DNA from 4 places in the Leclercia sp. G3L genome. Region 1 is predicted to be linked to each of the others. Evidence: predicted binding sites of a transcription regulator. Region 1 holds the regulator's gene; each other region holds the start of a gene.

Region 1 (4,019 bases):
CGCTGAAGGGGTGGAAGATATCATGCACACTCTGGCCGCGAAGATGGGCTTTGCCCTGCGCCACAACGTGATTGAAGCACACGGCCTGTGCCGCAACTGCGTTGAAGTGGAAGCCTGTCGCCATCAGGAGGATTGTCAGCACGATCACTCCATCCAGCTGAAGAAAAAGCCGCGCTGAGGGCAAAAAAAGGGGCGACCTGAAAGGTCGCCCTGGGCGTACATCCGTGTACCTGCGGGTATAGGTTAATTACCAGCGATAGTTGTTACGGGTTTCCCAGTCACCAACCTCTTTCTCCGCCTGGTCTTTCTCATAACCATAGCGTTCCTGAATTTTACCCACCAGCTGGTCACGTTTACCTTCAATGACGGTCATATCGTCATCAGTCAGGTCGCCCCACTGTTCTTTCACTTTACCTTTAAATTGCTTCCAGTTACCGCCGACTTGGTCTTTATTCATCATCGATTCCTCTTCGTTCGGTCGTTAAGGTTAAGTTCGTCCTGAAATACGTTTCGTGCTGGACGTGATAATAATTATAGATAAGCCTGCGGCGTTGGGTTTGTTATTCGGAATCTTTTACCATTCAGTCGGGTGAAGCCGCTATGAAAACCAGCTGCCGTTGCGCCAGTGCCGGTGCCAGATCCAGGCCAGAGAGAGCCCCCGCAGGGCAAGAAACACGCACAGAGCCAGCCACAGGCCATGATTACCCAGCCACGGCAGGGTGAACAGCGTCAGGCCAAAGCCGGCGGCCGCTACGGCCATGCTGTTGCGCATCTCTGCCCCGCGGGTTGCGCCGATAAACATCCCATCCAGCAAATAGCACCAGACGCCCACCACCGGTAAAACCACCTGCCAGATAAGATAGTGGCTCGCCAGCGCGCGTAGTTCGGGCAGCGAAGTCAGCAGGGCAATGATCCGATCGCCTGCCAGGGCGTAAACGAGCGCGAAGGCGAGCGCCACCAGGCCGGACTGACGGCAGGCCGCCCGCCACACTTCCCGCAGCTGGCCGCTTTCCCGTGCGCCATAGGCCTGCCCGGAGTGGGCCTCAACCGCGTAGGCGAAGCCATCCAGCGCGTAGGCGGTAAAGGTCAGCAGGGTCATCAGCACGGCGTTGACGGCGATAATCTCCGGCCCCAGCCGCGCGCCCATTACCGTCAGCGCCCCGAAACAGAGTTGCAGCAGCAGCGAGCGCAGCATGATGTCGCGATTGAGGGCCAGCAGTTTGCGGATGTTGCCCCGCCAGCTCGCTTTCAGCAGCGCCAGCGAAATACCGCGCAGGGCCAGCACCCGCCAGACCATCCATAAGCCGATCAGCAGGGTGGCGTACTCTGCGATAGCGGTCGCCAGCGCAGCCCCCTGCACGTTCATCTGCAGGCCCATCACCAGCCAAAGATCCAGCACGATGTTGAGCAGGTTCCCCACTACCAGCAGGATCACCGGCGCCCGGGCATACTGCACCCCCAGCAGCCAGCCGAGCAGCACCAGGTTAGCCAGCGATGCCGGGGCGCTGAGCCAGCGGATCTCCAGGAAGCGCCTCGCCTGATGAAGAACGGCCTCGCTGCCGCCAACGATATGCAGCGCCAGATCGATGAGCGGTGTGCGCAACAGCACAATCAACAGACCGGCACCGAGGGCCAGGATCAGCGGCTGCACCAGCGCGCGGGCCAGACGCAACGGATCCTTCGCGCCATAGGCCTGGGCAGTAAGCCCGGTGGTACTCATGCGCAAAAAGAGCAGCAGCATAAACAGGAAGCTGGTTGCCGTCGCGCCGATGGCGACACCGCCCAGATAGACGGGCGAATCGAGATGACCAATGACAGCCGTATCCACCAGCCCGAGAAGAGGGACGCTGATATTGGAGACGATCATGGGAAGTGCAAGACGCCACAACGCCTTGTCTGAAGCAGTCAGGAGAGACATGAAAATGTTCGCCGGAGGCAGGAAAAGCAGACTGCGACAGGGTCGCAGTCTGTCAGAAAGGCGTTATAACCACTCACCGTTGCGGATGACGCCAACCGCAAGACCTTCGATGGAGAAGTTATTTTCACGCAGGTCGACAACAATCGGGGAAAACTCGCTGTTTTCCGGCAGCAGCTGCACGGTGTTGCCCTGCTTTTTCAGTCGCTTAACGGTGACTTCATCATCGATACGCGCCACAACCACCTGACCGTTACGCACGTCCTGCGTTTTGTGTACTGCCAGCAGATCGCCATCCAGAATACCGATGTCTTTCATCGACATGCCGCTTACGCGGAGCAGAAAGTCTGCGCTCGGTTTAAACATGCCCGGATCGACCTGATAGTGGCCTTCAATGTGCTGCTGCGCCAGCAGCGGTTCCCCGGCGGCGACGCGGCCGACGAGCGGAAGGCCCTCTTCGGCTTCAACCAGCAGGCGAATACCGCGAGACGCTCCGGAGACAATCTCAAGCACACCCTTACGCGCCAGTGCCTTAAGGTGCTCTTCGGCGGCATTTGGAGAACGGAAGCCCAGACGCTGCGCGATTTCTGCACGCGTCGGCGGCATACCCGTCTGGCCGATATGATCCCGAATGAGATCAAACACCTCTTGCTGCCTGGTCGTTAACGCTTTCATTCCGCCCCCTGGGTGTATATACAGTTATGCTGTGAGTATATACAGCTAAAGGTGATTTTGGAACCACAAACCGCATAAAAAACCAGAGACTTGTTCGGTTTCTGAAGGCTTATCGTAAATGTCCCCAAAGCAGCGTGACCCAGGTAAACAACGCAACGATAATCGCCATCAACACCGCGGCAGAACCCATATCTTTTGCCCGGCCCGAGAGCTCGTGAAAGTCAGTGCCGATACGGTCGACCACCGCCTCGATCGCACTGTTCAAAATTTCGACTATCATCACCAACATCACCGAGCCAATCAGTAATACGCGAGTGATGGGATCAACATCCAGCCAGCAGGCAATAATAATCGCCGCGACGACAGCAACCCCCTCCTGGCGAAATGCGGCTTCATTGATCCAGGCAGCACGGATGCCTTTCCATGAATAGCCGGCAGCTTTAATGATTCGGGTTAACCCAGTGGTATTATTGGCCATTAAAAGAAACCTTTCTTCGAAAATAGCGTCAGAAACGGTGGTTTAAGCGCCTGGCGCAGCCACCGGAAGTATGACGGGTAACAACAGAAATTTTGCGCGCTTTCTGTTATCCTTGCGCCGCAATTGCATTTTTAACCAGAGGCTTTACATCGTTTATGTCTGGCTGGCCACGAATTTACTACAAATTACTTAATTTACCATTAAGCGTCCTGGTAAAAAGCAAGTCTATTCCGGCGGTTCCCACGCTGGAGTTGGGACTCGATACCTCGCGTCCTATTATGTACGTTTTGCCTTATAACTCGAAGGCCGACTTGCTGACGCTGCGCGCCCAATGCCTGGCGCACGATCTTCCCGATCCGCTGGAGCCGCTGGAGATCGACGGCACTCAGCTGCCGCGCTACATCTTTATCCACGGTGGCCCTCGCGTGTTCACCTGGTACACGCCGAAAGAAGAGTCGATCAAGCTGTTCCATGACTACCTCGACCTGCACCGCAGCAACCCGCTGCTGGACGTGCAGATGGTGCCCGTATCGGTCATGTTTGGCCGTCGTCCGGGGCGTGATAAAGGCGAAGAGAATCCGCCGTTGCGCATGCTTAACGGGGTGCAGAAATTTTTCGCCGTCAACTGGCTCGGCCGCGACAGCTTTGTCCGTTTCTCGCCGTCAGTCTCACTGCGCCGCATGGCCGATGAGCACGGTACGGATAAGACCATCGCCCAGAAGCTGGCCCGCGTGGCGCGCATGCACTTTGCCCGTCAGCGTCTGGCCGCGGTAGGCCCGCGCCTGCCCGCACGTCAGGATCTGTTTAACAAGCTGCTGGCCTCGAAAGCGATCGCCCGCGCCGTCGAAGACGAAGCGCGCAGCAAAAAAATCTCCCACGAGAAGGCGCAGCAAAACGCCATCGCCCTGATGGAAGAGATTGCGGCCAACTTCTCCTACGAGATGATCCGCC
Region 2 (4,019 bases), 1.2 Mb from region 1:
CGGCAGATCGTGCTTATCCGCCAGGTGCAGATAGCGCATCACGCCGAAAGCCGTTTCGTTAGAGACGCCGATATAGCGGATTTTACCCGCACGCTGGCATTCGGTTAAGGCTTCCAGCGTTTCCAGCAGCGTAACGACCGGTGCGCTGTCGCTCCAGCTATACCCGAGCTTGCCGAAGCAGTTGGTCGGACGCTGAGGCCAGTGAACCTGATACAGGTCGAGGTAATCCGTCTGCAGACGCGTCAGACTGGCGTCCAGCGCGGCGCGGATGTTCTTACGATCGAGGATCTGATTCGGGCGAATGCCGCTGTCGTTATTGCGTGACGGGCCGCTGACCTTAGAGGCAACAATCAGCTTTTCGCGGTTGCCGCGTTTTGCCAGCCAGTTGCCGACGTAGGTTTCGGTTAAGCCCTGGGTTTCCGGGCGTGGCGGAACCGGGTACATTTCAGCAACGTCAATCAGGTTAATGCCCTGGCTGACGGCGTAATCGAGTTGTGCATGGGCATCGGCTTCGCTATTTTGTTCACCAAATGTCATCGTGCCCAACCCCAGTTGGCTTATCTCAAGAGCGCTATGGGGGATACGGTGATATTGCATAGCCGGCTTCCTTAGTTGACATGTTAAGCGTGTCAGGAAATTCCCGACGAAGGACAATAAACATGGCAGAGGGGAAGCGAAAGGGGAAGAGAAAAATCAAAAGGCCAGCAAGTTGCTGACCTTCAATATTATCTTTCGATAATCTGCGAAACGTCGTCGCGGTTAATCTGCATATTATTACCTTCCCGATCGCGGTAGCTGACCAGACCGGTATCATCGTCGACTTCGGGTTTGCCGTCGGTCAGGATCATGCGGCCATATTTCGTCGCCATGACGTAATCGCTGCTACAACCTGAAACGGCAAACGCTAAACCAACAGCTGAGATTATCACTGCCCATTTTTTCATTCTTATTACCTCCACCTGGCTCGTATCACATGATTAGTGTAGTAATAACTCCGGTAATGGTTTTCACAAAGCGGTGAAATCTGAAAAAACAGGCAAATATGTGATAAACGACATAATTCTGGCTAAAAAATCAGGTATTCAGCAAAAAATGACGCGCTAACAGCGCACCCGTGAAGTTTTTTTTCAAATAAAAGCCGCGGGGCAGGGTCAGGATCGGTTCCCCGTGCGCGCCGATGGCCTCGGTGAGGGCTTTACTGTTTGCCGCTTTGGGCCGCAGCTGGAGCACTTCACCGTGGCGGGCGGTGATACGCTCAACCTGACCCAGCACGATCATGTCCATCAACTCCTCCCAGTCCAGGCGCAGCTGACGATCTTCCTCCTCATCCGGGCTCCAGATCAACGGCGCACCGACGCGCCGTGCCGCCAGCGGGATCGCCCGATCGCCCTCCACCGGGATCCACAGCACACGCTTTAGCTTATGCCGCACGTGGCTGCTCTCCCAGGTGATCCCGGTATTGCCGGTTAACGGCGCCACGCAGACAAAGGTGGTTTCCAGCGGACGGCCCAGGCTGTCGATCGGAATGGTCTTCAGCTCCACCCCCAGCGCGGCAAAATCCTGTTCAGGTTTGCTGCCCGCGCTAGCCCCCAGCCACAGCTCCAGCAGAATGCCCGTCCATCCCTTATCACGCTTAAGATCGGGTGGAATGGGCAGACCGGCCAGGGCGGCGAGTTCTCCCAGCGAGTATCCCGCCAGGCGTTGCGCTTGTTGCAGTAATGCCGCTTCCGTTGCGGGGGGAGACGTCAGGGGAACAAGGGGAAGCATGATCGTTGCCTTCTGGTTAAAAAGTGAACAGCAGTTTTCCACCGCACGGTCTGAGTTTATCTTTTTCTTTTTGCTGGTGCCAGGTGGATGATTTATCAGCCTTTTTATCACCTGCAATTCCGTTTCGCTAAGGGAGCTCTCCCGGTTGTTCAAATCTGGTCACTGACAATAAACAGGATCTTACACCCTGTTATCCACAGAAAAATGGGATAACTGGGAATAACCCCCACTACTGTTTCCATTTACAGCCTTGACGTGGGACGAAAATCGAAAAATCAGACAAAATGTGCCTAACTTATTGGCACAATCTGTGGATAAAACCGACGTTGTTCGATCTTTCATCAGTGCCAGGATCTTTAAGGTGATGTACATCACACTATGCCGTGTAATTCAGGTAATTTATAATTTAACTCCATGAATTATAGTGATTTGTAAAAATCACTCATCTCTGTAATATTCAGAGTGATCTGGGTTGTCCATCGGTAATTCCACACTTCTTCACAACTCTATCCACAGAAAAAGTGAATAAAATTGCCCTTTGTACCGGTCATCTGTTTATAACTCAGCTGATAATTGTGAGTTATTCAAATGTTATTAGGCTCCAGGCCAGAAAGAGAGTGGTTTACCGCCTCACTGGAGTGTGAAACAATCATTTATATATAAGGTTTAGTTTGGGGTAGTCCGGTGATTGATGACGATGGCTACCGCCCGAATGTAGGTATCGTAATTTGTAATCGCCAGGGTCAGGTTATGTGGGCCCGGCGATATGGTCAGCACTCCTGGCAATTTCCCCAAGGTGGGATCAATCCAGGAGAGTCCGCAGAGCAAGCGATGTATCGGGAGCTGTTCGAAGAAGTTGGCTTAAGCCGCAAGGATGTTCGCATTCTGGCTTCGACCCGCAACTGGTTGCGTTACAAGTTACCGAAGCGTTTGGTGCGTTGGGACACAAAGCCGGTATGTATCGGCCAGAAACAGAAATGGTTTCTTCTGCAATTGGTGAGCAGCGATGCGGATATCAATATGCAAACCAGCAGCACGCCCGAATTTGATGGCTGGTGCTGGGTCAGCTACTGGTATCCCGTTCGTCAGGTCGTGTCGTTTAAGCGCGACGTTTACCGTAGGGTGATGAAAGAGTTCGCAAGTGCTGTGATGTTGCTGCAGGAGACCCCTCCTAAGCCGCAGAGCGCACCTGCCTGGCGACGTAAAAGAGGTTAAGCTACGCACATTATGCTCACCCGCCTGCGCGAAATAGTCGAGAAGGTGGCCAGTGCCCCACGGCTCAACGAGGCGCTGGATATTCTGGTCACGGATATCTGCCTTGCGATGGAAACCGAGGTGTGTTCGGTCTATCTTGCCGACCATGACCGCAGGTGTTACTACCTTATGGCCACGCGCGGATTAAAAAAACCGCGTGGTCGTACCGTTGCGCTGGCATTTGATGAAGGTGTTGTGGGTCTGGTCGGGCGACTGGCGGAACCCATCAACCTTGCCGATGCGCAGAAACACCCCAGCTTTAAATACATCCCCTCCGTAAAAGAGGAGCGCTTCCGCGCATTCCTCGGCGTACCCATTATTCAGCGCCGTCAGCTCCTTGGCGTGCTGGTGGTACAGCAGCGTGAGCTGCGCCAGTACGATGAAAGCGAAGAGTCGTTCCTCGTTACGCTTGCCACGCAAATGGCCGCCATCCTCTCCCAGTCCCAGCTGGCAGCGCTCTTTGGTCAGTACCGGCAGACGCGCATTCGCGCTTTACCGGCCTCGCCGGGCGTCGCGATTGCAGAAGGGTGGATGGACGCCACGCTGCCGTTAATGGAGCAGGTTTACGAAGCCTCGACGCTGGATACCGCCCTTGAGCGCGAACGTCTAACCGGCGCGCTGGAAGAGGCCGCCAACGAGTTTCGCCGCTACAGCAAGCGTTTTGCTGCCGGGGCGCAGAAAGAGACGGCGGCGATCTTCGATCTTTATTCGCACCTGCTGTCCGATGCCCGGCTGCGTCGGGAGCTGTTTGACGAGGTCGACAGCGGCTCGGTCGCGGAGTGGGCGGTCAAAAAGATCATCGAAAAATTCGCCGAACAGTTTGCCGCCTTAACCGACGGCTATCTGAAAGAGCGTGCCGGGGATCTGCGCACCTTAGGCCAGCGTCTGCTGTTCCATCTCGATGACACCATCCAGGGGGCCAACACCTGGCCGCCGCGCTTTGTGCTGGTGGCGGATGAACTATCTGCAACCACCCTCGCGGAACTGCCGCAGGATCG
Region 3 (4,019 bases), 650 kb from region 1:
GGTATTGGCTGGATGCTGGCTATCGTGACAATGGCGGGCCTGCGCGAAAAAATGAAGTATGCCAACGTGCCGGCCGGGTTGCGCGGCTTAGGGATCACCTTTATCACCACCGGTCTGATGGCGCTGGGCTTTATGTCCTTCTCCGGTGTGCAGCTGTAAGGGCTAAATGTATGGAAATTATACTTGGCGTAGTGATGTTCACGCTGATTGTGCTGGTGCTCTCGGGGCTGATCCTGGTGGCGCGCTCAAAGCTGGTGAACTCCGGCGATGTGATCATTGAGATTAACGACGAGGCGGATAAGCAGATCCGTACCCCTGCGGGTGACAAGCTGCTGAACACCCTCTCGGGCAATGGCATTTTTATCTCTTCTGCCTGCGGCGGCGGTGGCTCGTGCGGGCAATGCCGGGTCACGGTCAAAGAGGGCGGGGGCGATATCCTGCCGACCGAACTGTCGCACATCAGCAAGCGTGAGGCGAAAGAGGGTTGTCGTCTGGCCTGTCAGGTGGCGGTGCGTCAGAACATGAAGATTGAGCTGCCGGAGGAGATCTTCGGCGTGAAAAAGTGGCAGTGCGAAGTTATCTCCAACGATAACAAAGCCACCTTCATTAAAGAGCTGAAGCTGCGGGTTCCCGATGGCGAAGACGTGCCGTTCCGCGCGGGCGGCTACATTCAGATCGAATGCCCGGAGCACACTGTCGCCTACAAAGACTTTGACGTGCCGGAGGAATACCGCGGCGACTGGGACAAATTCAACCTGTTCCGCTTTGTCTCTGAAGTCAAAGAGCCAACGCTGCGCGCCTACTCTATGGCCAACTACCCGGACGAGAAAGGCATTATCATGCTCAACGTGCGTATCGCCACGCCGCCGCCAGGCGTACCGGATGCACCGCCGGGGATCATGTCGTCGTATATCTGGTCGCTGAAGGCGGGTGATAAGGTGACGATCTCCGGTCCGTTTGGTGAGTTCTTTGCCAAAGAGACCGACGCCGAAATGGTCTTTATCGGTGGGGGAGCCGGGATGGCGCCGATGCGTTCGCACATTTTCGATCAGCTTAAGCGTCTGGGTAGTAAACGTAAGATCAGCTTCTGGTACGGCGCCCGTTCACTGCGGGAGATGTTCTATCAGGAGGAGTTTGAACAGCTGGCGCGGGACAACCCGAACTTCAGCTTCCACATTGCGCTCTCCGATCCGCAGCCGGAAGACAACTGGACCGGCTATACCGGGTTCATCCATAACGTGCTGTATGAAAACTATCTCAAACACCACACCGCGCCGGAAGACTGCGAGTTCTACATGTGTGGGCCGCCAATGATGAACGCCGCCGTCATCAAAATGCTGCAGGATCTCGGCGTGGAAGATGAGAACATCATGCTGGATGATTTTGGAGGTTGATGATGGTGACCTTTGTGCTGACCTTTGCGATCTTTGTGCTGGTGATTTTTGGCATGTCGCTCGGCTGGCTGATTAAGCGCAAAAGCATTCAGGGCAGCTGCGGCGGCATCTCCTCGCTGGGGATGGAGAAGGTCTGCGACTGCCCCGAGCCGTGCGACGCGCGTAAAAAGCGCATGCAACGCGAAGCACAGCGCCAGCAAAACAGGATCCTCTGAACGAAACAGGCCGCAGCAGCGGCCTGTTTTTTTACTTCATCCACGCTCTGGCCTGGGCGGGTGAATCCACCATCACGCCGTCGGCCCCCAGCGCCTGTGCTTTCTGGTAATCCTCCGCGGAGTTAACGCCAAGCAGGATCACATGGGCATTCCCTTGGGAGCGGAAGCAGTCCATCGCCTCCTTATCCCACGTCAGGGTCGCCGGGGAGATGCCCTCGCCCAGCGTAAATTTCTCCACCACTTCCACTTTGCGATTCAGCTCCAGCCCGTACCACCAGGCATCCATTTTCTTTACCGGCGGCAGGCATTCGTGGTTCAGGGAGATATTCGCCAGCCGGGTGCGCGTTTCACTCCGGGTGACAAAGCGCGGCACCTCTGCAGGCAGGGCATCAAGATAGCGATCCTCCGTTGAATAGACGCGAACACGCGTCAGGCTGTTGGTTTCTTTCAACACGCCAAGCAGCTGTTTGCCCATCTCAGCCGGATCGGCGTCGGGGGATTTAATATCGATATAGAACTGAACGTCAGGCCAGCGTTCCAGCACCGCTTTCAGGGTCGGAATTGTAGTTCCGGCGACCTTTTCTTTCCATTTTGCACCGGCATCAAATGTCGCCAGTTCGGCCTGGGTGTACTGAGAGATTTTTCCCTTTGCCGCGGTTAACGCGCTGAGATCGCTGGGACGATACAGAACGGGAACGCCGTCACGGCTGAGCTGCACGGTGACCCAGATTGCCTGAGCGCGGTTTTCCAGCGCCAGCTTGATGGCCGGAAGGGTATTCTCCGGCGCGTCGGCGGTTCCTCCGCGGTGAGCAATCATTTGTGGGCTAGCCCATGCGGAGGACGACAGCAGAAGTGAGGCGATAATCATCTTTTTCATCAATAATTTTCCATTTTAAATCATTTAATTCAATGGCTTGTGACGGGTTGGTGGCTTATTCTTGTACCACGCTTTAATGACAGCCATGAGACGGTAAATCTGCTGACGCATTTTTTGCACTTTGTTATACTGTGCATAATTACAGGTGTGGTGACGATGATGCGCAAGATAATCCATGTTGATATGGACTGTTTTTTTGCTGCGGTAGAGATGCGCGACAACCCGGCGCTGCGGGATATCCCCATTGCCATTGGCGGCAGTCGTGTACAACGCGGGGTGATCAGCACCGCGAACTACCCGGCACGCAAGTTTGGCGTGCGCAGCGCCATGCCGACCGCGATGGCGTTAAAACTCTGCCCGCACCTGACCTTATTACCCGGACGTTTCGAGGCCTATAAAGAAGCGTCCCACCATATTCGCGAAATCTTCTCCCGCTATACCTCCCTGATTGAGCCTCTGTCGCTGGACGAAGCCTATCTGGACGTCACCGACAGCCTGCACTGCCACGGCTCCGCCACGCTGATGGCCCAGGAGATCCGTCAGACGATTTTTGATGAACTGCAGCTCACCGCCTCGGCGGGCGTCGCGCCGGTGAAATTTCTCGCCAAAATCGCCTCGGATCTCAATAAGCCCAACGGCCAGTATGTGATCACCCCTGACGAAGTGCCGGCATTTATCAAAACGCTGCCGCTGGGTAAGATCCCCGGCGTAGGGAAAGTCTCTGCGGCAAAGCTGGAGAGCATGGGGCTGCGCACCTGCGGGGATGTACAGAACAGCGATCTGGGGATGCTGCTAAAGCGCTTTGGTAAGTTTGGCCGGGTATTGTGGGAGCGGAGTCAGGGCATTGATGAGCGCAACGTTAACAGCGAGCGGCTGCGTAAATCGGTGGGAGTGGAACGTACCCTGGCGGAGGATATCCATGACTGGGCAGACTGCGAAGCCATTATCGTCGGGCAGCTTTATCCCGAGCTGGAGCGGCGGCTGGCTAAGGTCAAACCGGATCTGCTGATTGCCCGCCAGGGGGTAAAACTCAAGTTCAACGACTTTCAGCAAACCACCCAGGAGCACGTCTGGCCGCGGCTGAACAAAGACGATTTGATTGCGACAGCAAAGAAAGCCTGGGAAGAGCGTCGGGCAGGGCGGGGGGTACGGCTGGTGGGATTACACGTCACGCTGCTGGATCCGCAGCTGGAGCGGCAGCTGGTGTTGGGGCTGTAAAAAAGCCCGGTGGCGCTTACGCTTACCGGGCCTACACTCTACTGCCCGGTGGCGCTTACGCTTACCGGGCCTACAACGGGCGCGTAACCCGTAGGCCCGGCAAACGCAGTGCCGCCGGGCAACATGGTTGATTACTTCGCCGGAATCGCTTTCAGCAGTTCCGTCAGCAGGGTCCAGTAATGGCCCACGCTTTCGATATGCACCTGCTCATCCGGAGAGTGAGGACCGGTAATGGTTGGCCCGATGGAAACCATGTCCATATCCGGGTACGGTTTCTTGAACAGACCGCACTCCAGACCCGCGTGGATCACCTGA
Region 4 (4,019 bases), 2.0 Mb from region 1:
GACCATCACCGCACCGGGCTGGGGCAGATAGTCATCTGCGGGTTTACAAAAGAACACCTCCGGCTCGCCGATGATATTGAAATCGGCATCGGTGCGGATCGCGGCAAACTGAGCAGGGCGATCCAGCGAGGGGCTGGTGCCAAAGGTTTCGTAATCGTGGAATAAAAATGTAGGCAGCGCGGCGGAGTCAGACACCAGTAATACCATCCTGTTTATGAGTGACACCACTATGGTAAACCATCCGGCCTGGCACGCCGAAGGAAAAGCGCCCTCAGCTTGCAAATTTGCGAGGCATCGTCCGGGAAAAACCTGCGTGCTGTCACATTTTTTTGCAATTATTCCAGGTATCCAGCGGAAAACTTCCGTAAAAAGGGCAACGATTTTAAATGACCTGAGGATATACCGTTGAAACGCCGTCTGTTTATTGCTGTTTCTTTACTCACTTTGAGCATTTCTTCCGCGCTGGCTGCCGATCCAATTAATTATGCGCCGCAGCCGCCAGCCATCCAGGCAGGCTCCTGGGTGCTGATGGATTATACGACGGGGCAGATTTTAACGGCGGGCAACGAACATCAGCAGCGTAATCCGGCCAGCCTGACCAAGCTCATGACCGGCTACGTGGTGGATCGCGCCATCGACAGCCATCGCATCACCCCGGACGATATGGTCACGGTTGGACAGGATGCCTGGGCCAAAGGCAATCCGGTGTTTGACGGCTCCTCGCTGATGTTCCTGAAGGCGGGCGAGCAGGTGTCGGTGCGCGATCTTAGCCGCGGTTTGATTGTCGACTCCGGCAACGACGCCTGCGTGGCGCTGGCCGATTACGTGGCGGGCGGACAGCCTCAGTTCGTCACCATGATGAACGACTACGTTAAAAAGCTGAATCTGCGCGATACCCATTTTGAAACGGTTCACGGTCTGGACGCCCCGGGCCAGCACAGCTCGGCGTACGACCTGGCGGTGCTTTCCCGTGCCATCATTCACGGTGAGCCGGCGTTTTATCACATGTACAGCGAGAAGAGCCTGACCTGGAACGGCATCACCCAGCAGAACCGTAACGGCCTGCTGTGGGATAAGTCCCTCAGCGTTGATGGCCTGAAAACTGGTCACACTTCCGGTGCCGGCTTTAATCTGATCGCCTCTGCCGTGGACGGTCAGCGCCGCCTGATTGCCGTCATTATGGGGGCCGAGAGTCCAAAAGGTCGTGAGGATCAGGCGCGCAAGCTCCTGCACTGGGGACAGCAGAACTTCGATACCGTGCAGATCCTGCGTAACGGTAAGCAGGTAGGCATCGAGCGTATCTGGTACGGCGATAAAGAGCAGATTTCGCTGGGCACCGATCAGGACTTCTGGCTGGCGCTGCCGAAGGCGGAGCTGCCGAACATTAAAGCCAAATATGTGCTGGATAAAAAAGAGCTGGAAGCGCCGATTGCCGCGCATCAGCGGGTCGGGGAGATTGAGCTGTACGATCGCGATAAAGTGGTCGCCCACTGGCCGCTGGTGACCCTAGAAGGGGTGGGTAAAGGTGGGATGTTCTCACGCCTGAGCGACTATCTGCACCACAAAGCCTGACGGCAGGATGAGCAGGCTGGCGACTGTGCGAGCCTGCTCGCATAATAGACAGATCATCATTGTTAAACCGCTTTTCTCTGCATTACAGTGTATGTATATACAGTAACCAATCGGAGGCAGCATGGACTACAGCATCAAGCACCAGAACAAACGCAAAATCGCCGGTTTTCATATGGTTGGCCCCTGGGAGCAAACGGTTAAGCAGGGTTTTGAGCAACTGGTGATGTGGGTAGACGGCAAGCATATTCAGCCGCTGGAGTGGGTGGCCGTCTATTATGATAATCCGGATGAAGTGCCCGCTGAAAAGTTACGCTGCGACACGGTGGTCACCGTGCCGGACGATTTTGTCATCCCCACCAACAGTGAAGGGGTGATCCTCACTGAAGTAGCCGAAGGCGAGTACGCGGTAGCCACCGCCCGCGTTGAGAATTATGACTTCGCCACCCCCTGGAACCTGTTTTTCGACAGCCTGCTTGAAGATGGCGATTACCAGATCGCACCGAAACCCTGCTTCGAACGTTACCTGAACGACGGTAACGCCGACGGCTACTGGGATATCGAGATGTTTATTCCGGTACAAAACCGGGTCGCGTAACGCTGCAGGTATGCTCACGCTTCACAGGGTTTTTCTGCCGGGTGCCACCACTCCGGCAGAAAACGCAGTACAATCAGGGTTTGCCGTAATGCTGGAGAGCGTGTGCGCCCCGACAAAACTCTGACGCCTTTTGAAATTCGACTATATCGCCATTACCGCACCGTACACGGGTGCCGTATCGCGCTGGCGTTTGTCCTTACCTTTTTACTGGTGCGTCTGCTGGACGTGCCGGAAGGGACATGGCCGCTGATTACCCTGGTAGTCATCATGGGGCCCATCTCCTTCTGGGGCAACGTGGTGCCGCGCGCGTTTGAGCGCATTGGCGGCACCATTCTGGGTTCGGCACTGGGGTTGATTGCCCTGAAGCTGGAGCTAATCTCTCTGCCGCTGATGCTGCTGTGGTGCGCGGCGGCGATGTTCCTCTGCGGCTGGCTGGCGCTGGGTAAGCGGCCCTATCAGTCGTTGCTTATCGGGATCACCCTTGCGGTGGTAATAGGCGCGCCCACCGGGGATATGCATACCGCCCTGTGGCGAAGCGGCGACGTGATCCTCGGTTCTCTGCTGGCGATGCTGTTTACCGGTATCTGGCCGCAGCGGGCGTTCCTGCACTGGCGTATCCAGATGGCGAACTATGTCACCGCCTTCAATCGGGTCTATCAGGCGGGCTTTTCCCCAAACCTGGTGGAACGTCCGCGGCTGGAAAAACATCTGCAAATCATCCTCAACGACGTGGTCAAAATGCGCGGACTGATTACTCCTGCCAGCAAAGAAACCCATATCCAGAAATCCATTTTCGAAGCTATCCAGACCGTCAGCCGCAATCTGGTCTGCATGCTGGAGCTGCAAATCAACGCCCACTGGGCCTCCCGGGCCAGCCATTTTGTGATGCTGAATGCCCGGACCTTAAAAGAGACGCAGCAGATGACGCAGCAGACGCTGCTCACCATCGCTCATGCGCTCTACGAAGGTAATCCGCAGCCGATTCTGGCCAATACCGAGCGGCTGAACGAAATCGTTGCCGAGCTGCGCCAGCTGATCAAGGATCAGTCCAGTGAAAACGTGGCGGAAACGCCCATTCACGGCTATGTATGGTTGAGCATGGAGCTTGCGCGTCAGCTGGAACTGTTGTCACATCTTATCTGCCGTGCATTGCGCAAATAAAAAGCGGCTATGCGTGGTTGTGTTGCCTGCTGCTTCGATTCAGCAGAAATTGAGGTTATGATAGGGACAAAGGAAAAATTATTGTCATCAGCAATCGCTGTCAGTAAGGTTAACGGCATCGCGGTTGTTTAAACGAATCCGAATCTCACATTATCAGGGGTGTAAAAATGGAAACTACCAAGCCTTCTTTCCAGGATGTTCTGGAATTCGTCCGCCTGTTCCGCCGCAAGAACAAACTGCAACGTGAAATCCAGGACGTTGAGAAAAAGATCCGTGACAACCAGAAGCGTGTTCTGCTGCTGGACAACCTGAGCGATTACATCAAACCAGGCATGAGCGTTGAAGCTATCCAGGGCATTATCGCCAGCATGAAAAGCGACTACGAAGACCGCGTAGACGACTACATCATCAAAAATGCTGAGATCTCTAAAGAGCGTCGTGAAATCTCGAAAAAGCTGAAAGTCATGGGCGAGATGAAGCACGCTGAAGCCAAAGGCGAATAAGCGTCGCTGAACAAACTAAGCCCTCCGACTTGTCGGGGGGCTTTTTTTTGTCCGCGGTTTGCCGAACCCGGAAAAGCAAAAAGCCTGCTCGAAAGCAGGCTTCTTAAATGTGGCTCCTCTGACTGGACTCGAACCAGTGACATACGGATTAACAGTCCGCCGTTCTACCGACTGAACTACAGAGGAAT

Evidence for each region. Region 1 encodes LexA, which represses DNA repair genes until DNA is damaged. Its sites were predicted from a motif close to TNCTGTATGTACATACAGNA; they were not measured.
Region 2: a site for LexA is predicted at 1,998-2,017, ahead of mutH (DNA mismatch repair endonuclease MutH). Genes of this name have one in related genera too.
Region 3: a site for LexA is predicted at 2,614-2,633, ahead of dinB (DNA polymerase IV). Genes of this name have one in related genera too.
Region 4: a site for LexA is predicted at 1,658-1,677, ahead of sbmC (DNA gyrase inhibitor SbmC). Genes of this name have one in related genera too.

What each region holds. Positions count from the first base shown of each region.
Region 1 covers NZ_CP088265.1:880,272-884,290, forward strand. The annotation lists gene zur (zinc uptake transcriptional repressor Zur) at 1-178, shown strand, start outside; gene LRS40_RS05590 (CsbD family protein) at 248-457, opposite strand; gene dinF (MATE family efflux transporter DinF) at 599-1,918, opposite strand; gene lexA (transcriptional repressor LexA) at 1,982-2,590, opposite strand; gene LRS40_RS05605 (diacylglycerol kinase) at 2,700-3,068, opposite strand; gene plsB (glycerol-3-phosphate 1-O-acyltransferase PlsB) at 3,224-4,019, shown strand, end outside.
Region 2 covers NZ_CP088265.1:2,069,886-2,073,904, forward strand. The annotation lists gene LRS40_RS11410 (NADP(H)-dependent aldo-keto reductase) at 1-597, opposite strand, end outside; gene LRS40_RS11415 (YgdI/YgdR family lipoprotein) at 726-944, opposite strand; gene mutH (DNA mismatch repair endonuclease MutH) at 1,075-1,767, opposite strand; gene rppH (RNA pyrophosphohydrolase) at 2,452-2,982, shown strand; gene ptsP (phosphoenolpyruvate--protein phosphotransferase) at 2,995-4,019, shown strand, end outside.
Region 3 covers NZ_CP088265.1:229,913-233,931, reverse strand. The annotation lists gene nqrE (NADH:ubiquinone reductase (Na(+)-transporting) subunit E) at 1-159, shown strand, start outside; gene nqrF (NADH:ubiquinone reductase (Na(+)-transporting) subunit F) at 171-1,394, shown strand; gene nqrM ((Na+)-NQR maturation NqrM) at 1,394-1,609, shown strand; gene LRS40_RS02550 (glycerophosphodiester phosphodiesterase family protein) at 1,641-2,486, opposite strand; gene dinB (DNA polymerase IV) at 2,646-3,704, shown strand; gene pepD (cytosol nonspecific dipeptidase) at 3,836-4,019, opposite strand, start outside.
Region 4 covers NZ_CP088265.1:2,885,246-2,889,264, forward strand. The annotation lists gene sbcB (exodeoxyribonuclease I) at 1-195, opposite strand, end outside; gene dacD (serine-type D-Ala-D-Ala carboxypeptidase DacD) at 400-1,572, shown strand; gene sbmC (DNA gyrase inhibitor SbmC) at 1,694-2,167, shown strand; gene LRS40_RS15085 (FUSC family protein) at 2,270-3,328, shown strand; gene LRS40_RS15090 (DUF496 family protein) at 3,496-3,831, shown strand; tRNA gene LRS40_RS15095 (tRNA-Asn) at 3,942-4,017, opposite strand.